DNA from 2 places in the Pseudomaricurvus sp. ABR4_320 genome. Region 1 is predicted to be linked to the other one. Evidence: predicted binding sites of a transcription regulator. Region 1 holds the regulator's gene; the other holds the start of a gene.
The links. The regulator sigma-54, encoded in region 1, starts transcription at its own class of promoters, with help from an activator protein. The targets are predictions, from matches to a motif close to TGGCACANNNNTTGCNNT.

Region 1 (16,436 bases):
TTTCACCCTCGCGCTTTGCCAGCAGCTCATCATCCAGCTGGTAAACATGAGCCCGATTGCGTCCAGCATCTTTAGCGGCGTAGCAGGCGGAGTCCGCATTTTTTAAAATTTCGGTATGATCCGCGCAGTGGCTATCGACCGCAACAACACCGAGACTTGCGCCGATGCTGTAAACCAACCCCTCCCAAGCAAATCGAAACTCCTCCAGTTCGCTAAGTATTTTAGCCGTGACCTTCTCCGACTCCTCGAGTGAACTGTTGCGCAAAATAATGCCAAATTCATCGCCCCCCAATCGTCCCAGAATATCGGACTTGCGCAAGCAAGACTGAAGTATCTCTGCAACCTGCTTAAGCAGCTCGTCTCCGGCGATGTGACCACTGGTATCATTGATCACTTTAAACTGATCTAAATCGCAAAAACACACAGTGTGGATGTCATCAGATTTTTTCGCTTCTGCAACAACCGCCTTTAACTGTCGCTCGAATTCGTAGCGATTTAATAGGCCTGTCAAAAGATCGTGACGGGCTTGGTAGCTGATTTTTTCGTGGGCGAGAATATACTCGGTAATGTCCTGATGGACTGAAACGACGTGTTTGAGACTACCCTCTTTGTAGATGCCCGCCAGCATAATCTGCGCCCAGTATTTTTCACCATTCTTTTTGGCAGTTTCCACTTCTCCCTGCCACTCGCCATGTCTGGCCAACTGGGCGATCAATGACGAGAAAAATGTTGGACGATTCGTCGATGCAAACAGCAGGTTGGCGTTTTCGCCCCTAAGCTCTTCCGGTGTGTAGCCTGACACGTCGGAAAATTTTGGGTTTACGTATTCGATAACTCCTTGGGTATCGGTGATCAAAACCATGGTTGGACTATGTTCCACGGCGAGAGACAGCTTTTCCAGCTCTTCTTGAACTTCTTCGCGTGCGAGAACCTCCCTTTCGAGCTCCAACGTACGGTTGCGAACTTCGCGACTGATGTGCTGATTCCTTTCTGACAGAGAAATTAACCAACCACCCGCCAGCAGGGTGAATAACATGCCCCCAAACAGAATAAACAGGGTATTCCAGTTAGAAAATTCAGCCAAAAACACCTGCGTAGGGACGTATTCGACTCGCCAGTGGCGGCCGCCCCGGTAAAATTGTCGCTGAAGTAAAATATGGCTGTCTTCTGTGAAATCTTCGGTGCTAAAGACAATCTCAGGCGTCTCTGTGATGTCCCAAACTCGCAAGTAGAGGTCGGTGTTTCGACCTTCTTCGCTGGCAAAAATCCCCTCAATGAAATCGTGGGTACGAGTCACCCCAGAGACAAACCCAATCAGTTGTTGATCTTTCACCACAGATAGAAAAGTGACCAATGACTCATCATTTAATACAGGAATCTGGGTCGTCGTGGCGGCAGTCCCCGATTTTTCTGCGATCGACTGCGCCAAACTTGCTGGCCTCTCCATCGCAGTATCGAATCCTAATAAGTCCTCTCCGTAGGGGTTTGGTGCAAGATAAGTTAATGGAAAATATACGGGCCGATCTTTTGCTGCGACACCTAATTCTGCCATTCGATGCTCGCGAATAATCGTTGGCGTATCAGGATCTGCCTCATAGGCTTCCCGCTGGTCCGAAGTGATTTTTGGGATCCACCCCAAGCGATGTATATACCCATTATTTTCAAGAATGCTGTGGCTAAAGCTCTCGAATTCTTCCGCGGTTACCTTGTCGCTGTTTTCGAAATAGATCTTTAAACCTTGTAGCCGTTGCACGCCTTGATCAATGGAAGACAATAATTGCTGATGAAACATACGTGAGCTACTATCAAACGATTTATGCATTTCACGAAGATCGCGCAATTGGCTAAAGTGAAACAGCACAAACACCAATAGCAATAACAGCGACATGGGCAGGGCTACGGAAAAACGTCGTCGGGCCTCACCGTCTATTGCTCGCTGTAAAAACATCAGAATAACCGGCGCCACGGTAATGATACCGACGACATCGGCCACCCACAGGGTGATCCAGTCCGTGAACCCGAAGTTTGCCATTTCTGACTGCGACAGCCACTGCACGAATGCACTGAAGGAATCCGCCACAAGACAGACCAATGGCACGCCCAGGAACGCCAGACGCAACATGTACAGTTCATTCGCAAAGCGCAGCTGGCTGTTCAGGTATCGCCAGCAAAGCGCTGAAACCAGCAAGGCTTCTAGCGCTGGTCCAACAGCAAGTCCAATACTGACCAGCGCCCCAACGGCGATATCACCGTCTTGATTAACTGACAGCCAATTTATTAATGCATTGAGGAAAGCCCCAAAAAATACGCCAACAGAGGCAACATACCCCCGCAGCAATACCATAGCCACCGCGACGCCAGCGGCGGGCCATACGGGAAGAATTTGTCCGTCATAGATGGCGAGCAGAAGAGTGAGCTGAGCAACCAGCAAGTAAAGAGCGCCAGGAACCACAATATCTTTAAACACGTGGCTGTCGCTATTATGTCGAAAGTAACTGGCTGGCATCTACATGTTTGTCAGACATTAACTGAAGTTGTGATCCTTATTGGTACGGGCGAATCCCGCTGCCCCTCTGCCCAAATCAAATACATCAAATGAGTCGAAGTCGTCTGTGGGGAGTGACAAGCACATAACAACCTTCCTTGGGCAAGTGCTCGGCTCGAAACAAGCCTTATCCCTAAGAATAGACGAAGAATGCGTTATAACCAGATGCGATTAATGAAAATAAATCTGATCACAAAAAGAGAAAAAGACGGCGTCGATGGGCAACGCCGCGTCTTGGGGGGTTATTTAAGAATTCGAAATTCTGCGGACAGTGCGTGAGCTTCTAGAGATTCACCACGCGCCAGTATTGACGCAATTTTCCCTAACTCAGACGCAGATTGCGCAGAGCAATTTATTAAAGAACTGCGCTTTTGAAAATCATAAACGCCTAATGGCGAGGAAAAGCGCGCAGTTCCGGAGGTGGGCAACACATGATTGGGACCGGCGCAGTAATCTCCCAGCGCTTCAGGTGTGTGGCGGCCCATAAAAATCGCCCCTGCATGACGAATAGCTGGCAGCAAGGACTCGGGATCTTCCACCGATAACTCAAGGTGCTCAGGCGCAATTTGATTGGCCACAGCGATGGCCTCTGCTTCGGTATTCACCTTGATCATCAAACCGCGATTACCCAGCGATTGGCGAATGATCGCCTCTCGACTCATTGAGGGCAATAAGCGAGCGATGCTGGCGCTAACCGCATCCAGAAACTCCGCATCCCAGGAGATTAAAATCGACTGAGCTAATTCATCGTGTTCGGCCTGAGAGAAAAGATCCATAGCGATCCAGTCTGGATCTGTCTTGCCATCACAGATCACCAAAATTTCAGACGGTCCGGCAATCATGTCGATGGCGACAGCACCAAACACCATGCGTTTGGCAGTGGCCACATAGATATTACCCGGCCCTACGATTTTATCGACTCTGGGTATCCGCTCGGTACCGAAGGCCAAAGCGGCAACTGCCTGAGCCCCTCCGACGGTATATACTCGATCAACTCCGGCAATGGCTGCTGCAGCAAAAACCAGTTCGTTGACATCACCACCGGGCGTAGGAACCACCATGATCACTTCGTCCACCCCAGCGACCTTAGCGGGAATTGCATTCATTAGAACGGACGACGGGTAGGACGCCTTGCCGCCAGGGACATAAATACCGACACGATCCATCGGAGTGACTTTTTGCCCCAGAATGGTTCCATCGTCTTCCTGGTATTGCCAGGATTCCTGTTTCTGACGTTCGTGGTAACGGCGAATACGATCTGCTGCGGCCGTTAAGGCCGCTCGTTCATTGGCATCAATGCTTTCAAGAGCAGCCTGCAAACGCTCGGCAGGCACTTCCAATTGATCTGGAGATGAAATCTCACGGCGATCAAACCGCTCGGTAAATTCAACCAGCGCGTCATCACCGCGCTCGCGCACAGCAGCCAAAATATCTGTAACCTGCTGCATGACCTCGCCGTTATGGCTTTCCTCATAGGCCAGCCGTTCGGCAAGTTGGCGCTGAAAATCAGAATCGCCAATATCAATTCGCAGTACAGAGAAATCTTGATTCATGATGTCAATCCCAACGGGATCTCCGATAAATTTACTGAATAATGTCTCACATCGAGGGAGGGAAGTTCAGCCTCTGCTTGCGACCGCCTCTTCCAAGGACTGAAGCAACGCTTGTATCACCTGATGCTTCATTTTCATTGAGGCCTTGTTCACGATAAGACGAGAACTGATGTCTGCGATGTGCTCACGGGGCTCCAGCCCATTGGCTTTAAGCGTATTACCGGTATCGACAATATCCACGATCTCATCCGCCAACCCAATAATTGGAGCCAGCTCCATTGCACCATAAAGTTTGATGATATCGACCTGCCGTCCCTGGGACGCATAATAACGCTTGGCAACATTCACAAACTTTGTTGCGACACGAATCCGCCCCGGAGGTGTCTCGACCCCCACTCGGGCAGCCGTCATTAACCGACAGCGGGCAATCCCCAAATCCAAAGGCTCATAGAGACCGTCATTGCCGCTCTCCAACAACATATCCTTGCCGCTAATGCCGACATCAGCACCGCCGTATTTAACGTAGGTCGGCACATCGCTACCGCGCAATACCAGCAATTGGACATTTTCACGATTGGTCGCAAAAATCAATTTACGACTGCTGGAGATATCTTCTTCAGGCTGAATGCCAGCCGCTGCCAACAGCGGCAACGTCTCTTTTAAAATGCGCCCCTTGGTCAGGGCGATAGTCAACGACACCTTGATAACCTTATTGTCTGCTTACGCCATGTGGAATGGCCGATTATGACGGAATACGCCGTATATTAACGCCTAACTGCTGCAATTTCTCTTCGATACACTCATAACCACGATCGATGTGGTAAATGCGATCGACGATGGTCTGCCCTTTCGCGACCATGCCAGCGATGACAAGACTCGCGGAAGCTCTTAAGTCGGAGGCCATAACCGGCGCCCCAGTCAGGGTTTCGACTCCGGTTACTATAGCCGTGTTACCTTCCAGGCGAATATTGGCACCCATACGATTCAGTTCATTCACCTGGATTAAGCGATTTTCAAAAATCGTTTCAATAACCGTTCCCGTACCTTCTGCCACAGCATTCATCGCCGTGAACTGCGCTTGCATATCAGTGGGAAAGGCTGGATAAGGCGCGGTTTTCAGATTGACCGCCTTGGGGCGATTGCCTTTCATGTTCAGCTCAATCCAGCCATCACCGCTGCTGATGTTAGCCCCCGCCTCTTCCAGCTTGATCAATACCGCCTCAAGCATATGGGCGTCAGTATCTTTTAATCTCACCCGCCCCCGACAGGCCGCGGCGGCCGTAAGAAATGTCCCGGTTTCAATGCGATCCGGCATGACGGCATAAGAACACCCGTGCAAGCGATCAACACCATCAACGATTAGCGTATCTGTACCAATTCCTTCGATCTCAGCGCCCATCGCTTTCAGGCAGTTGGCGAGATCGACGATCTCTGGTTCACGCGCCGCATTCTCTAAAATGGTACGCCCTTCCGCCAGGGTCGCTGCCATCAATAGGTTTTCGGTGCCACCAACAGTAACCACGTCCATAAAGATGTGCGCACCGCGCAAACGTCCGTTGGATTTCGCGCGAATGTAGCCCCCATCCACGTCGATTTCCGCGCCCATGGCCTCAAGTCCTTTCAGATGAATATCTACGGGCCGACTGCCAATCGCACAGCCGCCAGGAAAGGACACGTTGGCAACGCCGTGCCGGGCAAGTACGGGGCCTAACACCAAAATCGACGCCCGCATGGTTTTCACCAAATCGTAGGGTGCGGTGAAATCGTTGATCGAATTCGGATCCACCTCGACACACATACGCTCATCAATGGTAACCCCTACACCCATGCCACGGAGCAACGCCAGCATGGTCGTAATATCATTGAGGTGGGGAAGATTGCTGATATAGATCGGCGAATCCGCCAGCAGAGTTGCCGCCAAAATGGGCAGACCGGAATTCTTGGATCCGGAGATGCGGATCTCACCGTCCAGAGAGTTGCCGCCCTCGATTAACAATTTATCCATGCAAAGAGTGTTTCCTGAACTGGACGAAAGATGCGAATGACTGTCCCGACTAACCTGCCGATACCTTAGCCCACTCCTCCGGAGTGTAGGTTTTCATCTGAACGGCATGAACCGCACCACTGGCGATGGCATCTTGTACCACCGCATAGACCATCTGTTGTTTCTTGACGGGCGTTAATCCTTCAAACGCAGGACTAACCACTTGTAACAGGATATGGCTGCCATCGACAGACACCTCAGCCACGCAGTCTTCAATGTTGTCCTGCAGGCGAGTTTTGATCTCTTCTGGAGTCATCGTATGATCCTTAACAATTTTTTCTATGGTCCAATGAAAACGCCGGTAGCAGAGCATCCGGCGCGTTCGATATATAAGGCTACACCGAGTCTCACAACAGAACCGCTGCGACACCGGAGAGTAGAAAGATCAACGGTTCTCAGCTATCCCACTCATTGATCACGGTATCGAGATCCCCTTTCTGACGCATTGCTTGTGCAAACTGCGATCGAAAGGTTGTACCGAGATTAACGCCATTAATAATGACATTCAGCAGCTTCCACTCATTGGTTTTTCGGCTCAGGGCCATCGAATAAACGACAGTATGGTAGCCTTCATCCGCTTGTACCTTCTGCACGACACTGACTTTGGGGCTGTTTTTGTCTTTATCGTCTAATGGTAAAACCTGGATTTTCCGGTTGGCATAGACTGCCATACCCTTGGTATACGTCGAGATGAGGTTGTGGTGGAAGCTCTTGCTGAATTTGGACACCTGCTCCGGGCTGGCATCCTTGCCATACTGTCCCATGACACCTCTCGCAATGTAGTCAAAGGCAACCACCGGATCTAAGATTTCGCTGACGGACTCATAGAGTGCTGCTGGGTCGGTATTTAGCTTATCGGCGTCCGTCTTCATTAACGCCTGCAACTTATCCGTTACGCCAACAACGATATCTCGTGGCGACTCATCCGCTTGAACAGACAAACTCGCTGAGATCAATATCAGAAAAAACACCACCCTCTGAAGCCATGTGTTGGGCTGATGGCGCAATGCGTTAAGACTCTTCATATCAAAACCTCTAAGCTACAGGCGAAAGTATTTGTACGGGCCTCGTTACATGGGGCCACGCGATGTCATTTCTGTCAGATGACATTTGAGAGTATTGGTTCGCTTACCCCGGTCTTCGGAAATGGACAAAGTGCTGATGTCATTACATAATTTCCGCCGCAACGGATCATTCCAGCGTCGCTTTCAGACGCAGATAAATGCACGTTATACGCGCGACCATGAACCTGAGGTGAACACGACGGCGCATGGCTACGTGTCCGCATAAAAGCGCGTAATTGTATCATTGACCGCGAAACAGGTATATCTACAACACTTACGCGCCCAAATTCGTCATTTTTTATCCGAACCAAGCCACATTATCCGGCCTCTAACGCCCAAGCTTAAGACACGGTTATCAACATATGAAAACGCCACTACTGGACGCGAAACAGCTGATTGCTTCAGCTCAGAGAACCATCGATCTGGAAGCGACATCTGTCGCCGCCCTGTCAGAGCGCATTGATGAAGCTTTTGTCAAAGCCTGTCAGCTGATTCTCCAGTGCGAAGGCAGAGTCATCGTTACGGGCATGGGAAAGTCCGGGCACATCGGCAGCAAAATCGCCGCCACGCTGGCTAGCACAGGTACACCCGCTTTCTTCGTGCATCCGGGGGAAGCCAGCCACGGCGATCTCGGCATGATCACCCGCGATGATGTTGTCATCGCAATTTCCTATTCTGGCACGTCGGCCGAAGTCGTCACTTTGTTGCCTCTGCTAAAACGCTTGGGAATTCCTCTTATCAGTATGGCTGGAAAATCCGAATCAGCACTGGCCAGTGCTGCAGATGTTCACCTGGACATTAGCGTGGCGAGTGAAGCCTGCCCGCTTAACCTGGCCCCAACGACCAGCACCACTGCCACTCTCGTGATGGGAGACGCCCTCGCCATCGCGCTATTGGAGGCGCGCGGATTCACCGCTGAAGACTTTGCCTTTTCTCACCCGGGAGGCGCATTGGGTCGTAAACTTCTGCTAAAAGTGGAAGATATCATGCACAAAGATGGCGAAGTTCCGCGAGTAGAAGAAAACGCTCCCCTGTCCAAAGCGCTGCTTGAAATGACGGAAAAGGGTTTCGGAATGACAACGATTGTGGACACAAACAATCGCCTGCTCGGGGTATTTACCGACGGTGACTTGCGTCGCAGTATAGACCAGGGCATTGACCTCGGTAGCGCCACAATGGCCGAGGTAATGTCTGCCAATCCCAAGACGGTTAGCGCCAACATGTTGGCAGCTGAGGCTCTGGGCATCATGGAAGAGCGAAAGATTACCGCATTAATTGTCAAAAATGACGACCATCAGACCGTTGGTGTTGTCCATATGCATGACATATTGCGCGCCGGCGTCATTTAAAGAAAGAGCAGATAGCCCCTATGTATCAATTTCCCAAAGACGTTTTGCAGCTGGCAAAGCCGATTAAAATGCTGTTGCTGGACGTCGACGGTGTCCTCACCGACGGCAGACTATACTTCGGCAACGATGGCTCAGAGTTAAAAGCCTTTAACACCCTGGATGGGCATGGCATTAAAATGCTGCAGAAGTCAGGAGTCAAAGTCGGCATCATCACCGGCAGAACCAGTCAACTTGTCGAACGGCGCGCCAGCGATTTGAACATTTCAGTTCTTGTTCAGGGTCGCGAAGATAAATTAACGGCACTCAACGAAATTCTGACGGAGCACCCTTGTGAGATGCAGGAAATCGCGTACATGGGAGACGACTATCCAGACCTTGCCGTTATCAAACGAGTGGGGCTCGGCATGACGGTCGCTGACGCACTCCCGGCACTGGTCCAACACAGCCAATGGCAGAGCCATCGCGCAGGCGGCCAGGGCGCCGTTCGAGAAGCCTGTGATCTGATTATGATCGCTCAGGGAAGCTACGACTCAGCCCTGGCTAAATATTTATGAGCGCAGATAACAAAATCCGCTAAACCATCGAGCATGCCAAACTCATTGTGAACATCCGCCACCTGCCAAAGTTTTTTTTCCCACTGCTAGTCTTTTTGCTAGCAGCGCTATTTGTGTTGCTGTGGGACTCGCCTCCTGAGTCTTTGTTTACGACAGATCAACCGACGGAAAAGCAACTTGAGGCATTCCCTGACGCAATTTTGGAGGACGCGACAAGCCGCCGTTTCGATGAATCCGGCCGACTGCACAGCCTCTTAATTGCGCAGCAAATTGACCATTATGATGCCGCTTCCAGCCCTCGCCCCGGCGAAACGCTAATCGTATTTCAAACCCCAGACCTGACCCTTTACAGCCAGGACCAACCGCCTTGGCACTTGACCGCAGATACCGGTGAATCCACCAAAAACAATGAACAAATCAATCTGTCTGGCCAGGTACACTTGTGGAAAAATTTAGCCGACGGGGGTGTCAGCGAGTTACACAGTCCACGCATGACCGTTTTACCCACCCCTCAAATCGCTAAGACCGATGCAGCGGTCGATATTCAATCTCCCGGCAACCGCACCACAGCTGTCGGCATGGAAGCGTACCTGCAGCAAGATGTACTTCGGCTTTTGAATACCGTTAGAGGAATCCATGAAGTTCAGACCACCCCTTAAGGGAATGCGACGCTCTGCTCCTGCGCTCTGCACCATTGCGCTGTTGCTCCCCTTTTCTCCGCCAAGCCTAGCTCTGGAAAGCGACAGCAGCCAACCGATTCATATTGAATCGGATGCCGCTGAGCGCGACGAACGCAACGGCATCACGACCTATTCTGGCGACGTGACCATGACCCAGGGAACGCTACAGATTTTGGCCGATAAGGTTGTCATAAAGAGCAACGGCCAGGACGTCGAAAAAGTGACAGCAACCGGCGATCTGGCTCAGTATCAACAGCAGCCTGCAGAAGATAAAGGGCTAATAACCGCAAAGGGAAAAACCATCGAGTATTTTCTTAGCGAAGAGAAATTGCGCATTTCAGAAAGCGCCTCCGTCGAACAGAGTGACGGCTCATTGCTCACCGGAAAAGTCATTCGATACGACCTTAAGACAGAGGTATTGCGTGCAGACTCACGCGACGCAGAATCGACTCAGACCTCGGGCGACCGCATTCGCATGGTAATCCCCCCCAAACAAGCCACACCAACCACATCCGACGAAACCAGCAACTGACAGATTTCATGGCAAAATTAAACGCACTTCACCTCGCCAAAAGTTACCGCAAGCGTGCCGTCGTTCGCGACGTCAGCCTCGAAGTCAACAGCGGCCAGATCGTTGGACTTCTCGGCCCCAATGGCGCTGGCAAAACAACCTGCTTTTATATGATTGCCGGGTTAATTAATGCCGATCACGGCAAGATCATTATCAACGAGAAAGACATAACGCCCCTATCCATGCATGGTCGGGCCCGCGCGGGGATCGGCTATCTGCCGCAGGAAGCCTCTGTCTTCCGCAAACTGAGCGTCACCGATAACATTCTCGCGATACTGCAAACCCGTAAAGACCTCAAGCGCCAGCAACAGCAGGAAAAGCTCGATCAACTTCTCAACGAATTTCATATTACCCACATTGCCTCGAGCCCGGGTATGGCACTTTCCGGCGGTGAGCGCCGACGAGTCGAAATCGCCCGCGCACTGGCGACAGATCCACAATTTATCCTGCTGGACGAACCCTTCGCCGGAGTCGACCCCATTTCGGTAAGCGATATCAAACATATTATTCAGCACTTGAAAAAGCGCGGGATCGGCGTATTAATTACCGACCACAACGTGAGAGAAACGCTGGATATCTGCGAACACGCTTATATCGTTAGTGAAGGCAACATCATTGCCGAAGGCGATTCTGCCAGCGTTCTGGCCAATGAGACTGTTAAAGAAGTTTACCTCGGTCATCAATTCAGACTATAGTAACCAGAGCTGAAAACCCCGCCACACTTCTCCCCAAATTAATATTTTCAAGCGCCAAAAAACAGGCATATTTCTTGCTTGTCAAAATGTTTCAACTCGGTTACTCTTGATTTAAAGCTCAGAAACTCGCTCGGCTTGTTGCTCAGCCGGTTTTCTCTTGCGGCCACACGGTATTTCAAATTCCGCATCGCGGTCTCTCACTGCGGCGGTATCGGTAATCGACGTAGATATGAAACAATCGTTACAGCTTAAACTTGGTCAACAGCTGACCATGACCCCTCAACTGCAACAGGCAATCCGGTTGTTGCAGCTATCCACTCTCGATCTTCAGGCAGAAATCCAGGAAGCTCTCGACTCCAACCCGATGCTGGAAATATCCGACGAAGACGTCGACAGCGGTGGACAGGAGCAAAACAGCAAAGACGGCGACGATAAAAACAGTTCGACAGAAACCTCAAACTCTGAGGCTTCCAGTGCTGAAGAGACGACCAACTACAACGAAAACGAGACAGATACCGCCAACGCAGAAGGCGACTGGAACGAATCCATACCTGAAGATCTGCCCGTCGACACCAGCTGGGACGATGTCTACCAAGCTGGTCCTACCGGTACCGGCCTCGCCTCTCCCGAGCAGGAAGACAGTGATTTTGAGTCCCGTCGCGGAACAGACGAAAGTCTCCAACAGCATTTGAACTGGCAGCTGAATCTGACCCCCATGTCCGATCGAGATCAGATCATTGCCATGGCCATCATTGACGCCGTTCAAGACAACGGAATTCTCAGCATTACAGTCGATGAAATTTTCCAGGGGCTGGAATCTGAACTGGAGGAGCTCGAACTCGACGAAGTCGTGGCCGTTTTACATCGAATTCAGCAATTCGACCCCCCAGGCGTTGCCGGCCAAGACCTGAGTGACTGCCTGTTGATACAGCTCAATCAACTGCCTGACTGCCCCGCCCTCAAAGATGCTAAGCTCATCGTAAAAGAACATTTGGCGCTACTGGGCAACCGGGATTACAAGCAGTTGATGCGCAAGACCAAACTTAAAGAATTTCAATTGCGGGATGCAATCCTGCTGATCCAGAGCCTGAACCCGAGGCCTGGAGATCAAATTAACATCGGTGAAACCGAATATGTCGTACCCGATGTTTTCGTCACCAAACAAAATGATCGCTGGACGGTTAACCTTAATCCTGAAATTGCGCCTAAAATTAGAATTAACGACACCTACGCTGCCATGGTGAAACGCGCCGACAGCAGCACGGACAATAATTTTTTACGCGACAATTTGCAGGAAGCCCGCTGGTTTTTGAAAAGTCTTCAGAGTCGTAACGAAACCCTACTCAAAGTAGCCACCTGTATTGTCGAAAAACAGCGTGCGTTTCTTGATCATGGGGCAGAAGCGATGAAACCTCTGGTACTGCACGATGTCGCAGAAGTTGTCGGCATGCACGAATCCACAATTTCCAGGGTGACAACGCAAAAATATATGCATACCCCTCAGGGCATTTTCGAACTCAAGTACTTCTTCTCCAGCCACGTCAGTACGGAATCCGGCGGTGAGTGCTCTTCAACGGCTATTCGCGCCATTATCAAGAAACTCATCGCTGCAGAAAATCCGCAAAAACCACTGAGTGACAGCAAAATTACAAGTCTACTGGCGGACCAGGGTATTCAGGTTGCCCGACGCACTATCGCCAAATATCGCGAATCTCTCAACATTCCGCCATCAAATGAACGTAAAAGACTCCTATAACATCGATTTTCAAGACCCTGTTTTGGGTCTGAATGCAGAGAAGTCCAGCACCAACCGACTTCTCCACCAGCCAACAGCGCTGGTCTACACACAAAAGAGGAGCAATCTATGCAAATCAACATAAGTGGACATCACATCGATCTTACTCCAGCGATAAAAGACTATGTAACCAACAAGCTGGATCGACTCGAACGTCATCATGATCGAATAACCAGTACCAATGTGATCCTGTCTGTTGATAAACTACGCCAGAAGGCAGAGGCGTCTGTCCACGTGAGTGGAAAAGACTTCTATGCCGATTGCGAATCAGAGGACTTATACGCGGCGATCGATATGCTGGCTGACAAACTGGATCGGCAACTGTTAAAGCATAAAGAGAAGCTGAAAAATCATCATCGTTGAGATATGCAGCTTAAAAACATTCTCACTCAACACCGCTGTGCCTGCGGTGTTGAGTCTCTTAGTAAAAAACGCACCCTGCAGATTCTGTCGGAACTTATCGCTGAAGATCTTCCCGATCTCAGTGCTGACGACATTTTCACCAGCATGACAGCTCGCGAAAGGCTGGGGTCTACAGGTATTGGTAATGGTATTGCCATCCCGCACTGTCGGGTGAAAACCTGTTCCAATACGGTTGGTGCCTTGCTGCACCTGGAAAAAGGTATCGACTTTGATGCCATCGACGAAAAACCCGTTGATCTGGTTTTCGCTCTTCTGGTACCCGATGAGGCCCACGATGCTCACTTGCAAACACTTGCCAGCCTAGTTGAGCGACTGAACGACAATGGTTATCTAAACTCACTGCGCGCCGCACCCGATTGCGAAACCCTCTACTCAGCCGCTATCAGCCTGGATTAAATCAGTCCATTTTCCAGGCGATCACGTAGGTCTACGCATAAGCGAGCATCTGAACCTGAAACAAATTACACCGCCGTGAGATTCTTATCCATTGCGCCGTGATGAGCCCGGGTTTTCAAGGTAAACTAAAAGAACATCCTTTCAGCAGCGGGAGGCAACTATGCGTCTGGTGGTGATTAGCGGGCGTTCCGGTTCCGGCAAGAGTACTGCACTACACGTTTTAGAAGACGCAGGATTTAATTGCATCGACAATCTGCCTGCGTCCCTGTTACCCGCGTTAGCCAGCCAACTGCAGGGGCATCCACACAATCAAAAGTTAGCTGTTAGCATTGACGCACGCAACAGCCTCCAAGACTTACAAAAGTTCCCGGAAATATTTTCGCAGGCAAAGATTCCAGGACTCAGGTGCGAAGTTTTATTTCTCGATGCCAGTGACGAAAAACTAATTCAGCGGTATAGCGAAACACGGCGCCGTCATCCGCTCAGTGACTTAGCCACAGATCTGCGCGAGGCGATCGCCAAAGAGAAGGACTTTCTGGAACCCATCGCCTATTGCGCAGACCTCACACTGGACACCACAGCATTAACACTTCACCAACTGCGCGACCTAATCAAGCAGAGAATTGTGGCGAATGATGCGCCAGGCATGGCATTGGAATTTGTTTCCTTCGGATTCAAAAATGGCATTCCTGTCGATGTTGACTTGGTATTTGACGTTCGCTGTCTACCCAACCCTTACTGGCACACAGAACTGCGTGGTTTTACAGGCCAACAGCCCCCTGTCATCGATTTCCTGCGAAAGAGCGAGCAGGTATCAGCAATGGTTAATGATATCATCCACTACCTAGACCGCTGGCTCCCTGCATTTGACGCCGACAACCGCAGCTATTTTACCGTCGCTATCGGCTGTACAGGAGGCCACCACCGCTCCGTATACGTATGTGAACAGCTGCACAACCATTTTCGCCATTCGTATTCGAACACACAATTCCGCCACCGGGAACTGGAGAGGGCTCAGACAGGCGGCCACCGCTAAACGACGAGGACTTCATGCTGAAAAAAACGGTCACGATCATCAACAAGCTTGGCCTGCATGCCCGCGCCGCCGCCCTGTTTTCAAAATGCGCCGCTCGATTTTCAAGCCAAATTAAAGTCGGGTTGAATGGTAAATCTGTCGATGCCAAAAGCGTTATGTCACTCATGCTACTTGCCGCCAATCAGGGTACGCAAATTGAGGTCCTCGTCGATGGCGACGACGAAGAAGAAGCCATGGCAGCCGTCGTCGAACTGATTAATAATCGCTTCAACGAAGAGGAGTAAGATACCCATTAACCACGCCTGACGAAACCGCGACAAAACCATCGGTCAACACAAGAGGCCGATCCCCCCACCCATTGAATTTCAGAAATCAATTGCATGGCATTAACCAGCGAAGAGCGACACGACCTTACTCACAGCACCCTTACTGAAATCAATGAGGCGTTGGATAGCGGAACCAAAGGCCAGGTAAGGAGGCTGCTCAACGGCCTGCGCCCGGTAGAAATTGCCCATCTGATTGATTCTTCTCCGCCACCGACAAGAAAGCTTGTCTGGGAATTAATCGACAAAGAAGCGGAAGCGGAAGTTCTGCAGGAATTGTCTGAGGATGTGCAGGCGCAAATTCTGAGTCAGATGGACACAGATGCGGTTGTTGAACTGACCGAAGGCATGGTTACGGATGACCTCGCCGACATTCTGCAGCAATTACCTGATCGAGTAACTCAAGAAGTCCTGGCGGCGATGAGCGCTCAGGATCGTGCCCGTGTCGAACAGGTCCTGGTTTACGATGAAGATACCGCTGGCGGTATCATGGATACGGACACCATTACCGTGCGTGCCCGCCTAACCCTGGATGTTGTGCTCCGTTATTTGCGACGCCATGACGAGCTACCGGATTCCACCGACAACCTGATTGTGGTGAACAGCCGCGATGAGTTCGTCGGACTGCTGCCCCTAAAACGACTGCTTACCTCCTCGCCCAATACCACCGTCCGGGAGATCATGATCACGGACGTCGAGCCCATCCCTGCTGACATGTCGGAAACCATTGTTGCCAGCCTGTTTGAAAAACATAACTGGATTTCAGCGCCGGTCGTGGATAGTGAAGGCAAAGTGGTCGGCCGTATTACCATTGACGACGTGGTCGACGTTATTATCGACCAGCGCGAACACTCACTCATGAGTATGGCCGGTCTGGATGAGGAAGAAGACACCTTTGCCAACGTAATGCGCACGGCACCGCGCCGGGCCATGTGGTTGGGTATCAATCTATTGACAGCACTGCTGGCCTCTTCCGTCATCAGTATGTTTGAGGGAACCATCGACAAAGTTGTGGCTCTCGCCGTACTGATGCCGATTGTTGCCAGCATGGGAGGCGTCGCCGGCAGTCAGACACTCACGGTGGTTATTCGCGGTATGGCGCTGGGACAGATTGGCCAAAGCAACGTTTCCTGGCTGCTTTCTAGAGAATTTCGAGTGGGTCTGCTCAATGGCATTCTCTGGGCGGCAACCATGGCGGTCATCGCTGGAATCTGGTTCCAAGACCCCACCATTTCTCTGATAATCGCCGTCGCAATGGTGATAAACCTCATTACGGCCGGCGTCGCCGGCACTATGCTGCCGATTACCATGCGCGCGATGAATATCGACCCTGCCCTCGCCGGGAGCGTGGCGCTGACGACGGTTACTGATGTCGTTGGCTTTATGTCCTTTTTGGGCCTCGCCACCT
Region 2 (16,436 bases), on a different contig from region 1:
TGATGTTCTATCACCATTAAGTCTCGGACGTTTTATCGACTTATTGAAATCTGGCTGCTAATTCAGCAAAAAGCGAACCAATAGGGCGCACTCGCCCTAATTCGGTGATTTCAGCGGTTTTTGGCATTTATAGTAGAAATCTGCCCGACTTTTACGCGCTAAAGTAGTGCGTGAGCGAAGGCTTGTCTATAGAAAGTCGGGAGCGGGGCGGGGTTTTACGCAAGCCTGTCAGTTGGCGATGCTGGCGCGTTGCACGAAAACCGTGACGGGTTTTGACTGGATAGCGACTTTACGATTGCTGTCGACCAATACCGCGCTGATGGTGTGTTCGCCGCGAACGAGGTTGCCGATTGCGACATCGGTTTCCTGGCTTGGGGGGCTGGCGGGTTTGCCATCCAGCAATACCTGAATGAGATAGCCATTGGGTAGTGGATCACTAAGGCCCACGGAAACCAGGAGATCTCTTTGTCCCGGCGGGACGGTTGCTCCGTCTCGGGGATCAACGATCTGAATTTGCAGGGATTCTTCTAGCGGTTGTTTCTGGCTGGGAGTTATTTTTGACTGGTTTTGTGGTGCGATCGCGGGCTGGGTGTTGAGCGGCTCCAGTTCAACGGGTTTCGAATCGTCGTTTTGGGGGCTGTCGCTGTAGGTAACACTGCCGTCTTTATTAACGGTTTTGTACACCTGAGCACTGGCAGCGCTGCAAAGGCTGACGGTGATCAGTGTGGCGAACAGTAAGCGAGTCATAGTCATATCTCTACTGTCTGGCTCTGATAAAGTCTCTTCGGGTGTCGTGCAGTATAGCTGTTTAACAATGGCCGATACTGCTTGGCGCATGTTTCAGGCTTACTATACCCGGTTGGTTTATTTATGAACACAGGAAGATTTTAGCGACAATAAAAAAGGCCCCAATGGGGCCTTTTCAGCGTGGCGGGTTGAGAAACCCGCTTTGCTTGAGCGACTTATACAGAGTAGTAGAGGTCGAATTCTACCGGATGAGTGGTGTGCTCAACGCGGTAAACATCTTCCATCTTCAGCTCGATGTAGGCATCGATCATGTCGTCAGTGAATACACCGCCGGCAGTCAGGAACTCGCGGTCTGCATCCAAAGAAGCCAGTGCTTCGCGGAGAGAGCCACAAACTTGTGGAATCTCAGCTGCTTCTTCAGGTGGCAGGTCGTAAAGATCTTTATCGGCAGGATCGCCAGGGTGAATCTTGTTCTTGACGCCGTCCAAGCCAGCCATCAGCAATGCTGCGAAGGCCAGGTATGGGTTGGCGATTGGGTCAGGGAAGCGCGCTTCTACACGTACTGCTTTCGGAGAAGAAACGAAAGGAATACGCAGTGACGCGGAACGGTTACGGGCAGAGTATGCCAGCATGACCGGTGCTTCAAAGCCTGGGATCAGACGCTTGTACGAGTTGGTGCCTGGGTTGGTGAACGCGTTCAGTGCTTTCGCGTGCTTGATGATACCGCCAATGTAGTAAAGGGCAGTTTCAGACAACCCAGCGTAGCCGTCACCAGCAAATTGGTTGACGCCATCTTTCCAGAAAGACTGGTGGCAGTGCATACCAGAACCGTTATCTCCAACCAGTGGCTTAGGCATGAAGGTCGCGGTTTTGCCGTAAGCGGCAGCAACGTTGTGAACGCAGTATTTCAGGATCTGAGTTTCGTCAGCCTTGGATACGAGCGTATTAAAAGAAACACCGATTTCACACTGGCCAGCGTTGGCAACTTCGTGGTGGTGTACTTCTACGTCCAGACCCATTTGCTCCATGGCGTTACACATGGCAGAACGGATGTCGTGCAGTGAGTCAACTGGAGGTACGGGGAAGTAGCCACCTTTGACGCGAGGGCGGTGACCCATGTTGCCATCGGCGATGTCCATGGCAGAAGCCCAGGCGGCTTCTTCAGAATTGATCTTGACGAAAGAGCCGCTCATGTCAGCGCCCCACTTGATGTCGTCAAAGATGAAGAATTCAGGTTCTGGACCAAAGAAGGCGGTGTCGCCGAGTCCGGTAGATTTCAGATATTCTTCCGCGCGCTTGGCAACGGAACGGGGGTCACGATCGTAGCCTTCCATGGTGGACGGCTCGATGATGTCACAACGCAAAATTACTGTCGGCTCATCGGTAAATGGGTCGAGAATTGCGGTGCTGTCGTCCGGCATGAGAATCATGTCGGATTCGTTGATTCCTTTCCACCCGGAGATTGAAGAACCGTCAAACATTTGCCCGTTTTCGAAGTATTCTTCGTCAACAGCTCTAGCGGGAATCGTGACGTGTTGTTCTTTACCTTTGGTATCGGTGAAGCGTAAATCAACCCAGCGGGCTTCGCTCTCTTTGATCAAACTCAGAGTTTTCTCTGACATGCGGGTGCCTCCAGATGGCCTAACTTAAGTCAAAGTAACGTTTTTTAGGATAATCTTCCCGTCTGCTGCATCGATTCGAGGCAGTTTCGGCGAAAAGTCCGTTCGCATTCTTCACTCTTTAACGAGACGACGCAAGTGTGTGTTCTACTCCTGTGCGAGATCAGTGCGTTTCTAAGAGTGGAAACATGACCGGCAAATAATATGCCATTGAAATTCTGCAACATAATTGCTCACTGTGGCGCGCGTATCGTTGCGAGGTCTCTATCAGTAGATAGGTGAAGGGCGCCAATGTGGTGCTGAAAATAAAATGTGCCCACTATTGGTGCGATCGGTGTGGTCGAAAGTTTTTGCGAATTTTCAGCCTATTCCTTCTATCGCGTATAATGGAGCTCAATTCGATCAATCAGTTCCGCTGCCATCATGCAATTTGTCGTAAAGTTATTTCCAGAAATTACCATCAAAAGTCCACCGGTCCGTAAGCGGTTTACCCGTCAGCTTCGTGAGAATTTAAAGACGTTAACCGCAGAGTTACCCTTCGACGTTCGGATTGTGCGCGAATGGGATCGCCTGGATATCTTTGCCGATCCTGAAACGCCAGAACAGGTCCAGCAATTGGAGGTGATTCTGGCGTCGACCCCGGGAATTGCCCATGTCGATGTGGTGGAGTCGTTTAGCTTTGCGACGCTTGATGATGTTGTCGAGCAGGTGGTTCCAATTTGGGCCAAACAGGTCGAGGGAAAGACGTTTTGTGTTCGGGTCAAGAGAACTGGGGAGCATGGGTTTTCTTCTATTGACGCGGAGCGGGTTCTTGGTTCACACCTGAATCGTGGTAGCAATGCTGCCGGTGTTAATTTGAAACAGCCGGATATCACTTTTCGGGTGGATATCAAAGATCAGCGAGCGTTTATTGTGGAGCGTCAGCTTGCTGGTTTGGGTGGTTTTCCAATGGGAACCCAAGAGCCGGTTTTGTCACTGATCTCCGGCGGCTTCGATTCTACCGTTGCCAGTTTCGATATGATTCGCCGAGGTGTTCGTACGCACTTTTGCTTCTTTCGGTTAGGGGGTGCGGCCCATGAGGTCGGCGTAAAAGAGGTGGCGTATTTTCTCTGGCAAAAATATGCACGCTCCCATAAGGCACTCTTTATCACCATCCCTTTTGAAGACGTTGTGACGGAAATTCTGGAGAAAGTGGATAACCGCTACATGGGTGTCATCCTCAAGAGAATGATGCTGCGTGCTGCGGCAGCGATGGCGGAAGAGCTCAATGTCCCTGCGCTGGTTACCGGGGAGGCCATCGCTCAGGTGTCCAGTCAAACGTTGACGAATCTGGCGATAATTGATCGCGTCACCGATCATCTGGTGTTGCGTCCTTTGGCGGCGCGTGGAAAGGGCGAGATTATTCAAAGTGTTCGGGCGATGGGGGCCGAGGAGTTGGTCGCATCGATTCCTGAGTATTGCGGTGTTATATCCCGTAAGCCGACAACGCGGGCCAAGGCGTATCGTGTGGAGGGCGAAGAAGCCCGATTTGATTTCTCTATTTTAGATGCTGCGATTCAGGGGCGGGAATTCAACAGTATTGAGAATTTGCGCCCCTCGCCCGAGCTGGCAGAAAGCGTGAGTGTGTCGCCAGTTATTGCACCTGGTCAGGTGGTTATCGATGTGCGGCATCCAACTGAAACCGAGTTGCGACCGCTGGGGGATGTTGGCGCTGAAATTATCATGATTCCTTTCTACCAGCTGCCAACGAAATTTTCCGGGCTGGATGCGAACACTCACTATCTGCTCTATTGCGATAAAGGGGTGCTCAGCCAGTTGCAGGCTGCAAATCTCTGGGATGCGGGGCATCGCAACGTTTCCGTATGGCGTCCTGAATAACTAAGATTGGGCCTTTGGATTGGCAGCCTGTTGCCGGTTTTGTTCTATACTTAATGAACCAGGGCCTCGGTTATAGGTGCTCGGCGGTAGAACTGCATACATGGATCAGGCGCGCCAGTGCGACTCCTTATTCTAATCACCAGCAGTTATCTTCCCTTGAATCTACGTCTCTCAGCTTTTGTCTATAGGCTACCTGGCTAATCCCGCCCCGCGGGATGTTTCACCGTGTTCCGTTCAAAAGGTTGTCGATGTGTTGAGGATTTCCATGGGGCTGCGCAGCAAGCTGCTTTTAATGCTCCTCGGTTTGCTGATTATTCCGCTCGCCCTGTTGAGCGGTGGGGGATATTGGTATTTTTCCAGCCGGTTTTTTGATGAGGCGCTGTCGAAGCAGCGCCTGCTGACCAAGCGGATTAACGAGTCTGTTGGTTACAATCTGCAACGCAATCTCAATTTCTACCGAGGTATGGCAGATAACGCCCATTTCCTTGAGAAACTGCTCGCCTATCGTGGCGAGCCGGATCGGGCGTCTGCGCTGTCGTTGCAGCGGGCGCTGCGGGAATTTTTGAAGCTGAATTCAAGCCTGGTGGAAATGGCGGTTTACGACACCTCTGGTGCGCTGGAAAGTGCCTCCGTCACTGGCTTGGTGGGAAACAGTACGCCGCTTGGATTTCCGCTTCAGGTTTCAGGTCGGCTGCCTGCGCCGGGGAGCTACCGCATGTATGGTGTCGACGATGCAGAAGGCGGTCGGATTTTCCGGTTGCTTCTGCCGGTGCGTTCCGTGGAGTCCGGGGATTTGGGCTATCTGGCGATGAATATCAACAATACCGTTTTGCAACGGTTGGTTACGCTCAACCAGACTGAAGATCTGTTGCTCTTTTTCAGTAACGAAGAGGGGAAAATTCTCAGTAAGTCGGAGTCAATTCAGGTCGACGAACTGCCCCAGGGATATATGCAGCCGGCGTTGCTGGCAGGCAATGAGGAAACCATCGCGGTTGAGTTTAACAGCCACTCGTATCAAATGATGTTGCATCCAGCCGCGAACGGGCTTTGGTTTGGCACCTTGCTGGATAAGAATGCCTTGCTGATGCATACCAGAAATTTACTGACCGCAGCTTTTATTGCGGTGGCGGTTCTGATTTCTGTGGTTGTGTTGATCTTCTATGCACAATTAGCGCGTTGGATTGTGCGTCCGATAGACCAGCTGATCAGGGCAACCAGAACCATCTCGGCCGGCAATTATGAGCCGGATATTCCTATTCGGTCCGGGGACGAGATGGGCGAGTTGGCAGATGCTTTCCGGGTGATGGGCAAGCAGCTCGGAGAGTCCAACGCGCGGGTGACTCAGCTGGCATTCTACGATCCACTGACTCGCCTGCCGAATCGCGAGACACTTCGGCACTCCTTGCAGAAGATGATTGAGACGGCGGCACGCAAACATCGCATGCTGGGAATCTTGTTTATCGATCTGGATGATTTTAAAAAGGTTAATGATCGGCTTGGGCATGCGTCAGGTGATCAATTATTGGTCGAGGTTGGCAACCGACTCAGTCGTTGTCTGCGAGGCGGTGATCTGATCTCCGGTGGCACCAACGACTTTCGCCCGGATAAGGGCGAGGGGGGATCATTGATCAGTCGTCGAGGAGGCGATGAGTTCAACGCCATTATTAATGATGTCGACAGCGCCAGGGACATTGCCGTCGTTGCTGAGCGTTTAATTACCGATATAAATGCGCCGATCAGTCTTTCAGGAAGCCCGGTCAGTGTCGGCGCGAGTGTCGGCGTGGCGATCTATCCCTACGATGGAGAAGATGCAGATACCCTGCTTCGGAATGCCGATTTAGCGATGTATGAAGCTAAGCGACTGGGTAAGAACAAGTACTATCTGTTTACCGAATCGATTAACAAGCAGGTTAGTGAGCGTCTTGAAATGGAGCAGAGAATTGCACGAGGGCTCAAGCTGTCTGAGTTTTCTCTGCATTTTCAGCCGAAAATCAAGCTGGATACGATGCAGATCGGTGGCTTTGAGGCGCTGATTCGTTGGCAAAGCCCTGAGTTGGGCTATGTGTCGCCTGCGCAGTTTATTCCTCTGGCAGAAGGCTCCCAGCTGATTTACGACCTCGGGCGATGGATTATCGCTGAGGCGTTTTATCACATTCAGCAGTGGCACAGAATTTTGCCTCCGGGGGTGAGAGTCGCGATAAATATTTCCGCGAGGCAGTTGGCGCAGGAAAATTTTGCAGAAAACTTTTTGATGCTGGCCAGAGAATTTCAGATTGATCTTCAACGAATTGAAATCGAACTGACCGAGACCAGTATTTTAACTGACGAAGAGCTTGTCATTGATCATCTTACGCGCCTTCGCAATGCCGGGGTGAAGGTAAGTCTCGATGACTTTGGCACAGGTTATTCCTCTCTGACTTTCCTGCGAAACCTTCCTATTGATTCTGTGAAAATTGATCGCAGTTTTGTCACACGTTTGGAGCAAGATACCGAGTCCACCGAAATTGTCGCGTCGCTACTGGATCTGTGCCGCAAACTCTCCCTTGATACCGTTGCGGAAGGGCTGGAAACCTCAGCCCAACTGGATTATTTGAGTCGGCACGGCTGCCGAGAGGGACAGGGGTTCTATTTTGCGCGTCCAATGCCCGCCGCGGAGGTGGTAAATTTTGTCCATTCCCCCTCGTATGTGGTGATGTAAGCCAATATCGGCAGAGTCGCAGCGCGAGGTCGCGGATTTGTTCGCTATATTGTATAAAAATTGTTCGCTCTGTGACGATAACTGGTTCCTTGGCCTGGGGCAGCAGAGTATAATCCCGGCCTTTTCGCTAGCCCCCTCCCGCCACGGGAGTTTGCTTCCCTGACGTAGAGATGTTCCTGTGATCGAGAAACTTCGCAATATCGCCATTATCGCCCACGTTGACCATGGTAAAACCACTCTGGTTGATAAACTCCTCAGCCAATCCGGCACCCTAGACCGCAAAAACGAAGGGACAGAACGGATCATGGATTCCAACGATCAGGAAAAGGAGCGGGGTATTACCATTTTGGCTAAGAATACCGCGATCCAGTGGCAGGACTACCGAATCAATATCGTTGATACTCCGGGGCACGCCGACTTTGGTGGTGAGGTAGAGCGCGTGCTCTCCATGGTGGATTCCGTGTTGCTGTTGGTCGACGCAGTCGATGGCCCCATGCCTCAAACCCGTTTCGTGACGTCGAAGGCGTTCGAACGTGGCCTGCGTCCGATTGTTGTGATTAACAAAATTGACCGCCCCGGTGCCCGTCCGGATTGGGTTATGGATCAGGTCTTTGATTTGTTCGACAATCTCGGCGCCACCGATGAGCAGCTGGATTTCCCGGTTGTTTATGCCTCTGCCTTAAATGGTATTGCGGGTATGGATCCGGAAGAGATGGCAGAAGACATGACGCCGCTCTACGAAATGATCGTCGAGAATGTTCCGGCGCCAGAGGTCGATCCGGAAGGCCCTTTCCAGATGCAGGTATCGGCTCTGGACTACGACAGCTACGTGGGTGTTATTGGTATTGGCCGCATTACTCGCGGAACCTTGAAGCCAAACCAGCAAGTGATTATCAAATGTGCTGACGATTCTCAGCGCCGTGGACGTGTTTTGAATGTAAAAGGTTATCTCGGCCTGGAGCGGATCGATACAGAGCAAGCCAGCGCCGGTGACATTGTTTGTATCAATGGTATTGATGGTCTTGGTATTTCCGACACCCTCTGCGATCCCGATTGTGTAGAAGCCTTACCCGCGCTGACCGTGGATGAGCCCACCGTTAGCATGACCTTTATGGTCAATGACTCGCCATTTGCGGGATTGGAGGGCAAGTTTGTGACCTCCCGTAACATCAAGGAGCGTTTGGATCAGGAGCTGATTCATAACGTTGCGCTGCGCGTCCAGCAAGGCGATACCGCGGACAAGTTTATCGTTTCCGGTCGCGGTGAATTGCACCTGTCCGTTTTGATCGAAAACATGCGCCGTGAAGGTTTTGAGTTGGGTGTATCCCGTCCTGAAGTTGTGCAGAAAGAAGTCGATGGCGAGATTCAAGAGCCCTTCGAGCAGGTTGTTATCGACGTGGAAGAGCAGCATCAAGGATCCATTATGGAAGAGCTGGGTCTGCGTCGTGCTGAAATGACAAACATGGCTCCCGATGGTAAAGGCCGCGTTCGCTTGGAATTCGTTGTGCCTTCGCGCGGTTTAATTGGTTTCCGTGGTCTCTTTCTGACGTTGACGTCGGGTTCAGGAATTATGACCAGCGTCTTCGATCACTATGGTCCCGTCAAAGATGGCGAAGTTGCTCATCGTAAGAATGGCGTGCTAGTCAGTATGGTTAAAGGTAAGACACTGGCCTACGCCCTTTATAGCTTGCAAGACCGCGGACGCCTATTCCTCGGCCATGGTATTGATGTCTATGAAGGTCAGGTGGTCGGAATTCATTCCCGCAACAACGATTTGGTTGTAAACCCCACTAAAGCCAAGCAGCTGACCAATATCCGCGCTGCCGGTACGGACGAGGCGCTGACTCTGACACCGCCCATTCGCCATACCCTTGAGCAGGCGCTTGAGTTTATTGAAGATGACGAGCTGGTAGAAGTTACACCGGCGTCTATTCGAATCCGCAAGAAACTGCTGACAGAAAACGAAAGAAAACGCGCCAAAAAGTAAACCCTGCTTATCGCGGTGAAGGGTACGCCCTCCGCCGCGACCTACCGCAAGCTCCTGTTATGGGGTAGACTGCTGTCAATTCAGCAATGTAAGCCTGCTGTCTTTCATGTGGGGAGTTGCTTTTGACACTTCGATTCCACGAATACGATAATGGCCGTGGATGACTTGTGTGGATATGACAAAAAAGACACTTTACCTTTTTGCGATTACTATCGTGCTTGCTCTGACCGCCGTTCTTCTATTAAACCTCTCCGGTGTCGAAGCGCCTGACGTTGAGCCTCTACCAGATTTTTCACAATATGAATCATCCGATGAATTGAAAGAGGCTTTCTTTGACTATTTGACGCCCATTATTGATGAGCAGAATGCGCTTGTTGCAGAACAGCGCGCAAAGGTTCTGGCGTTGTCAAAAAAACTTGATGCGGGCAAGGCGCTCAAAGGTCGCAATTTAAAATCTCTGCGTGAACTGGCGACTCAATACCGGCTAGTAATGCCGGAAAGCGACGCTGGAGAAGCAGAGGATCCCGCAGACGCTGAATCTTTGGATCCGTTTTCAACACTGGAACAACAGCAGCAATTGGTTGCCAGATTGACTCGCCGTGTCGACGAAATACCGTTGGAGTTGGCATTAGTGCAAGCGGCGAAGGAATCCGGATGGGGACGTTCCCGGTTCGCTAAAACCGCAAATAACCTGTTTGGGCAATGGTGTTATACCGAGGGGTGCGGCGTGGTGCCGAGTGCCAGAGCCGCTGGGGCGACCCATGAATTGGCCGCTTTCGATAACATTGGCGACACCATTCAGAATTATTTGCTCAATCTTAATACTCACGACGCGTACAAGCCTCTGCGAGATATTCGCGCCCGCTTGAGAGATTCTGGCGAGCCGTTAAACGGCTTGGTGCTGGCAGATGGCTTGGTAAATTATTCCCAGCGACGTGACGCATACGTTAGTGAAGTGAAAGCGATGATCCGCAGTTATCGCAAATTTGAGCAGTCAGAAACGCCATCTTGAATTGACGTGAGTTACAGCGCCGATTCTTCCGTGCGTAGCCAACTTAACATTTGGCCTGTAATAACGCCCAAAACAACACCTAAAGTATCCGCGCCAAGGTCTACCCAGTCGGCAACTCGGTTGACGTAGGGTTGTATGAGTTCGATCGCTCCACTCCAGGCAATCAATAGGGCGGCAAAAAACAGCCAGTTTTTAGGGCGACCACATCCCAAAGGTAGCGCGACGCAAAAAAAAGCAACCACGTGGTGTAGTTTGTCCGTGCCTGGTACGTCAGGCAGCTCTGGCGCTGGTGTGAGACAGGCCAGAGTCACGAAAGCGAGCTGTAGCAGAGAGAGAATTCGCCAGTGGCGAGAGATCAAATCGATCAGTGGTGTGAAAAACATAAATAGCGCTGTATCTCTTACTGCGGTGAAAATTATTCGTCGTCCCTTTGAACCGACAGGTGCGAGTTTCCTTCCATATCGAGGGTCAGGAAGAACTCGATGGGACGACAACAAACCTGGCAGTCCTCAATGTAAGTTTGTGACCCTTCGGATGCATCGATGAGCACGTCTAGAGGTTCACCACAGTATGGGCAATAAATACGCTCTTCGCCGAGTTGGTGAAATTCGTTCATAAGTGGCGCTCTACGTTCATGTCCTGGATCAACTAGCTTGGCAAACCATACCCGGATGCCATAAGTACGGCCAGAAATGGGATAACAACCAGCAACAGCAGTTCTAGGCGTATGATCATCACGATACTTCGAGGAATGTCGACGCCGTCGAGCCCCGCACGATTACGACGACTGAGGAATATGGTTGGAATAATGGAGATCAGTCCGAGTATGACAAAGAGGGTGACTTTAAGATGAAAGATCCAGTTATTGGTGTAGAAATCGGCAGGCTTACCAACGAAAAACCAGAGCGATAAACCCGCTCCCAGCACCAAAAGAGCGCCCACACCGTAGAAACCATCTATTATTGCAATGCGGCGGATCTGTTGATGGTCCAGCCGCCCCTTCAAGAGCAGGTGCTCTGCGACAAGGGAAGATGCAAAAATCAGTATGCCAAGAAAGTGCAGGTAGCGCACCAGTAGATCAGTCATAGAGCGTCGCCTATTGTCGATACGGTCGTGGGGTGCAGTGCCGGAGCATATGTGTCTGTTCTCTCGTGGAGGTGGTGACGTTAACGATGATGATACCGTTTTTGGTACGGACTTGCTTAGACTTCTATCGCCCTTTAACCTTGCCGCTGATTGATTCAGTTAAGAAATAGCCTGGTGCCAAAATCATCCCCCCTTTATTGGTCGTTTAAAGATCTTGTACGCTTCGAAAGCTATCGTCTGCTGGACAGCGGAAAAAACGCCGCCGAGCTCGAAAACCGAGATCGAAACATTGCACTGAGCGATTCCACCCGCTCTGTCGAGCGAGATTCACTGTTTCGGCACTGGTTGTCTTGTCGCCAACAGCAGCAGCCTCTGCAGCCAGACCCTGCAAACCTCTTGGAGCGCAGTGTGGGGTTGGTGTTGTTTGGAATGCTTGTGCTCGGCAGTTTACTTGGCGTCAGCGTGGCGCTGTCGACACTCACTTACGATGGCAGTGTACCGGTTAACGTCAGCGTGTTTCTCGCTGTGATCTTGGCACCTCAGCTGTTGCTGTTGGTATTGCTATTTGTATGCTGGATCGCCGGTCGTCTATTCGGGGGATTTCCCAGCGCCTGGTATAGCCTCCCTTTACACTGGTGCCAGTGGTTTGCCGATCGTCTGATTCATGCTCGGCGACGCTCTTCGTCAAATGGTGCTTCGATTGGAGAAGAGTCCCTGCACAGCGTTGTCGAGTCCTTGTTTCGACAGCACAGTCCGCTGGTGACCTTGCAGGGTGTGCGCTTGGCCCAATGGTTTGGTATCGCGTTTAATGTGTCCGTACTGCTGACCGCATTACTGATGTTGATGTTCACTGATCGGGCTTTCGGTTGGCAGAGTTCGTTAACCGATTCCGCTCAAACGGTCAGTCAGTTGGTTCAGTGGTTGGCGTTGCCCTGGAGTTGGCTATTTGGTGAAGGCAGTGGTTATCCGTCGCTGCAGGAAATCGAGGCGTCGCGGATATTGCTCGGTGGAGGAATGGATGGTGTGTCCCGCAGTGGCGCTCTGATTTCCTGGTGGCCCTTTCTTTTGCTGTCCGTTACGGTTTATGGATTGCTGCCAAGAATGCTATTGCTGATCGGAAGTTATATCTACGAGCGCCAGTTTCTCGGCAGTAATCGCTTACGTGCGTCAATCTATAATCCTCTGTACGAACGTTTAACCAGCCCTCTTTTGACGACCACCGGTGCGCAAACCGAGCATCATCGCGGTGCCCGACCGGCGGTGGCGATGACGGAGGGAGCCGGTCACGGGTTTCGCCAGGCGTTGGTCCTCAGCGATACCCTGTCACGTTATCCTCGTGCTGTGATAGACCGATGGCTCGCTCAGCATGTCAATCGCGATATGCAGGTTTTTCCAATGGATTCTCTCTCGCCGGCGGCGGAATATCAGCAAGACAGCAAGCTGCTATTGTTGTTGGAAGGGTGGCAATCGCCGATTGAGGAAGTGTTAGCAGAGCTCGGTCAACTGGCTGACCAGCGAGGGGAGAATCAGTCAGTCTATCTGGCGTTACTTGGCAAGCCGGGCAAAGACTCTGTGCGAGACTTGCCGGATGCGATGGCGATGGTGTGGCGCCGCAAAATACATCAGTTGGCGCGGCCCAATCTTCTTATTCTGTCGACCGTTGACCAGAGTGACGATGCAGCGGAGACACGTCAATGACTTCTCATCCTCTGATCGCGATTGTTGGCCATCCCAACGAAGGTAAATCCTCTGTGCTTTCCACGCTGACTGAAGATGATTCTGTTGTGGTCAGTGATTTCCCTGGTGATACGATTCGCTGTCAGCGCTTTCCAGTGGTGATAAATGGCGAGACGGTACTGGAATTTGTCGATACTCCTGGATTTCAGAATCCTCGGCGGGTGCTCGCTTTTATGCAGGAGGCTCAGCTTACTGATGAGGCTCTGCTGAAGCATTTTGTTCAAGAGTTTTCAGGGCGTGAGGATTTCAGCCACGACCGGGAGTTGATGTTGCCGTTGCTGGAAGGGGCGGGACTCATCTATGTGGTGGACTGCTCTCGTCCACTGTTGGATGTCGACATTGCTGAAATGGAGATTTTGCGGCTGATCAACAAGCCGCGTATGGCGGTAATCAATTTTAAGGAAGAAGACAGCACGTATTTGGAGGATTGGAAGCAGGCGTTTCGCAGACACTTTAATGTCATTCGCGAATTTAATGCGCACCATGCAAGGTTCAGTGAGCGGATTCAATTGCTCGAGACGTTGAAAGCCATTCATCAGGATTGGGAGCCCGCTTTGGAAAAAGCTGTGCTGGCTTTTAAGGATGATTGGTTGTATCGCCGCCGCCGGGTTGCTGAGGCAACCGTGCTTTATCTTGAGGAGGTTATTAATTATCGCCACGAGAAAAACTGTTCTCCAAAACTGTCCGAGTCCGACATAAAGCAGCAAGCAGGCGACGATTATCGAGAGGCCATTTCCGAACGGGAAAGCCGTTTGTTTGGAGAATTAAAACGCCTCTACCGTCATCAGGTTTTTAACTTTGAGTTGCCCAGTCATTCTCTGCTGCAGGAAGATTTATTTTCTGAGAGAACCTGGCAAATTCTCGGTTTGACGCAAAAGCAGATTTTGGTGGCGTCGGCTGGGATGGGGGCCGGATTGGGGGCTGCATTAGATGTGGCAGCACACGGTCTTTCTTTTGGTGTGTTCACGGCTGCCGGAGCTCTGGGGGCAAGTGGGCTAACCTGGCTAAAAGGCCAGGATCTGGCAAACACACGCGTGATGAAAATGCCGTTAGGCGGCTCTCGGGTTGTTATTGGTCCGAATCGGAATCCGCAATTTCCGTTTATTGTCTTAGAGCGGGCATTGCTCTTCTATCGTGAAATTCTCAATCATGCTCATGGCAATCGCACTCCGATATTAAATACCAGTAATGAAGGCAGTTTACTGAAGCAGATGCCCGCAGGGGATCACAAAGTGCTGATGAAAGCCTTTCGAAAATTAAGCGCAAAACAAGTGGTCAGACGAGAAGAGGGACGCGAGAAGTTGCTCGATTATCTGAATCGCCACCTGCAGGATCTGTAGGTGGCGACTGGCTGAAAAACTATTCCAGCGCGATACGATAACAGGGGTGGTAGTCGCTCCCCGGCAGCTTCATTCGACCCTGTTGGACAAACTGCTGCAGTAACTTATCCAATTGTTCCATAATTTGACGGTCACCATGCAAAACATAGGGACCTTTCTCTGCGACGGCGAGTAAACCTTCCGGTTTTACATTGCCTGCGACGATGCCGGAAAAGGCTCGGCGCAGGTGAGCCGCGAGTTGATTCTTTTTCTGGTTGGGGAAGAGTTTTAAGCCGGCCATAGCGTCATGGGTAGGCATGAATGGCTGCTGGAAATCGGGATCGATATGGAGTGTCCAGTTGAAGTGGTACGCATCACCAATGTTCTTTCGGAATTCCCTCACTTCGCTGGTGCCCTCTTTGACCCGTTGGGCGACTTTTTCTGGATCATCAATGATGATTTCGTAGAGCGACTGAGCTTCCGGGCCAAGCGTCGTGGCGACAAAATTATCGAGTACCTGAAAATACTCGGCGGACTCTTTTCGACCCGCCAGAATGATTGGTAGGCGATGAGCTTTGTTTTCTGGGTGTAACATGATGCCAAGCAAATACAGCAGTTCCTCTGCTGTGCCGACACCTCCAGGAAAAATAATAATGCTGTGGGCGATGCGAACAAATGCTTCGAGTCGCTTTTCGATATCCGGCATGATAATCAGCTGATTAACAATTGGATTGGGAGGCTCAGCTGCGATGATTCCTGGCTCAGTTAAACCCACGAATTGAGCGGTTCCAAATCGCTGCTTTACGTGCCCAATGGTGGCGCCCTTCATAGGCCCTTTCATTGCGCCGGGACCACAGCCAGTGCAGATATTGAACCCTCGTAGTCCTAATTGGTATCCAACTTCTTTGCTGAAATCATATTCCGCTTCACTGATCGAGTGCCCGCCCCAGCACACCACCATATTAACGGCACTGTTGGCTTTGACGACTTGGGCGTTGCGCAGAATGTCGAAGATCAGATTGGTGATATCTGCAGAGGAGTCAGGCGCGGCCAGTCGTGCTTCATGTTTTACGGCGATAAAGAGAATATCCCGCAGAACAGCGAAGAGAAGCTCGTTTACACCACGTATGATTTCACCATCGACAAAAGCGGTGTCGGGTGGATTTATCAGTTCCAGCTTGACGCCTCTTTCGCGCTGTAAAACCCGAATATCAAAATCTGTGTGCTTTTGTAGCAAGCTCTCGACATCATCGGTATAGCTGGAGCTATTCAGCACCGCGAGTGAGCAGCTGCGAAACAGTTGATAGAGATGGCTATCTGCCGAGAGCTTGATAAGGTTTGCCTCACTTTGGGAGAGGAGGCTCATGCTGCCCACGGGATTTATTTGAATATTGTCCAAGGGTGATTCCTGATCGTCGATATCGCCATGTGCCAGGGGTTGGCAGCAGGCTTGGATAGATAAAATGAGAGAGATGCGTGCCAGGGTGGCGCGGCAGTTGTAAGATGACCGGTGTCACGCTGTCGAAGTGTGGTCATTGTGCTGTCGATAATGGGCTGGTCCTGTTCTGCGGGCAAGACAGAACGATCAACACGCAATGTTGATCGCCCTATGGCACAAGGGTTAACCGGCCTTGGATTGGGTCGAACGATTCAAGGCTTCCACATATTTGGGGGTTGGTCCGACGTCCTCGTAAATTTCCTGCCCGTCTTCGACACGGATGACTTTATCACCTTCCACATAAGGCATGGCTGCTTCAATTTCACGGATAGCGTTGTGCAGCAGTTCACACGTGATGCTTTCCAGAGGTTGGTCGTAGACACTGGCCAACGCCTCGAGCTTGTGAAAGTCCGATGCTTTGACAGTCACGGAAATCGTCTCAGTCTCTTCTTTTATTGCGGCTTTTTCAGTCCAGGAGTTTAGAACTTCCCTGAAGCGACTGTTGGACATATCTGACATCCTCATACTTGTAAAGTCTCCTCAATTAAGCGTAACGGCTTTACCCCATTCTCGCAATGCAGATTTATACGTCCCTAGACATCTCTCGGGCTCTACGGTTTCCTCTTTGGGTTAATGAGTTGATTTGGCGTTTGGATCCTTGCCAAGCTGAAAGCCAACACGCAGTAACATTCCTGCGACCGCACATCCCAGCATGACACCAGCCATCGGTATCGGTGTTCCGTCACCAATCAGGCCGACCACCGCCCCGCTGAGAGAGCCTGTAAGGAATGAGGCTGCGCCAAGTAGTGCCGTTGCCGTACCGCTATTGGTGGGAAAGTACTCGATGGTGTTTGCCGATGCGTTGGAGGCAATAAAAGCGCCTGTCGCCATGCTCAAAACAATCAATGTGACGAC

Region 2: glnA (glutamate--ammonia ligase) is a predicted target of sigma-54. The motif match lies at 2,559-2,576, and genes of this name have one in related genera.

What each region holds. Positions count from the first base shown of each region.
Region 1 is NZ_JBSWVF010000019.1:53,805-70,240, forward strand. It holds gene ACXAFR_RS23675 (bifunctional diguanylate cyclase/phosphodiesterase) at 1-2,467, opposite strand, end outside; gene hisD (histidinol dehydrogenase) at 2,788-4,098, opposite strand; gene hisG (ATP phosphoribosyltransferase) at 4,165-4,803, opposite strand; gene murA (UDP-N-acetylglucosamine 1-carboxyvinyltransferase) at 4,841-6,103, opposite strand; gene ACXAFR_RS23695 (BolA family protein) at 6,153-6,398, opposite strand; gene ACXAFR_RS23700 (MlaC/ttg2D family ABC transporter substrate-binding protein) at 6,538-7,167, opposite strand; gene ACXAFR_RS23705 (KpsF/GutQ family sugar-phosphate isomerase) at 7,569-8,555, shown strand; gene kdsC (3-deoxy-manno-octulosonate-8-phosphatase KdsC) at 8,576-9,109, shown strand; gene lptC (LPS export ABC transporter periplasmic protein LptC) at 9,157-9,768, shown strand; gene lptA (lipopolysaccharide transport periplasmic protein LptA) at 9,746-10,321, shown strand; gene lptB (LPS export ABC transporter ATP-binding protein) at 10,330-11,055, shown strand; gene ACXAFR_RS23730 (RNA polymerase factor sigma-54) at 11,285-12,811, shown strand; gene hpf (ribosome hibernation-promoting factor, HPF/YfiA family) at 12,920-13,213, shown strand; gene ACXAFR_RS23740 (PTS sugar transporter subunit IIA) at 13,217-13,669, shown strand; gene rapZ (RNase adapter RapZ) at 13,830-14,705, shown strand; gene ACXAFR_RS23750 (HPr family phosphocarrier protein) at 14,720-14,989, shown strand; gene mgtE (magnesium transporter) at 15,086-16,436, shown strand, end outside.
Region 2 is NZ_JBSWVF010000010.1:4,125-20,560, forward strand. It holds gene glnL (nitrogen regulation protein NR(II)) at 1-17, opposite strand, end outside; gene ACXAFR_RS18575 (DUF4124 domain-containing protein) at 229-747, opposite strand; gene glnA (glutamate--ammonia ligase) at 963-2,369, opposite strand; gene thiI (tRNA uracil 4-sulfurtransferase ThiI) at 2,790-4,244, shown strand; gene ACXAFR_RS18590 (bifunctional diguanylate cyclase/phosphodiesterase) at 4,495-6,942, shown strand; gene typA (translational GTPase TypA) at 7,121-8,929, shown strand; gene ACXAFR_RS18600 (glucosaminidase domain-containing protein) at 9,105-9,941, shown strand; gene ACXAFR_RS18605 (VanZ family protein) at 9,953-10,324, opposite strand; gene ACXAFR_RS18610 (CPXCG motif-containing cysteine-rich protein) at 10,357-10,557, opposite strand; gene ACXAFR_RS18615 (DUF2214 family protein) at 10,590-11,027, opposite strand; gene ACXAFR_RS18620 (DUF2868 domain-containing protein) at 11,202-12,725, shown strand; gene ACXAFR_RS18625 (GTPase/DUF3482 domain-containing protein) at 12,722-14,104, shown strand; gene ppnN (nucleotide 5'-monophosphate nucleosidase PpnN) at 14,124-15,482, opposite strand; gene ACXAFR_RS18635 (hypothetical protein) at 15,705-16,031, opposite strand; gene ACXAFR_RS18640 (multidrug effflux MFS transporter) at 16,152-16,436, opposite strand, start outside.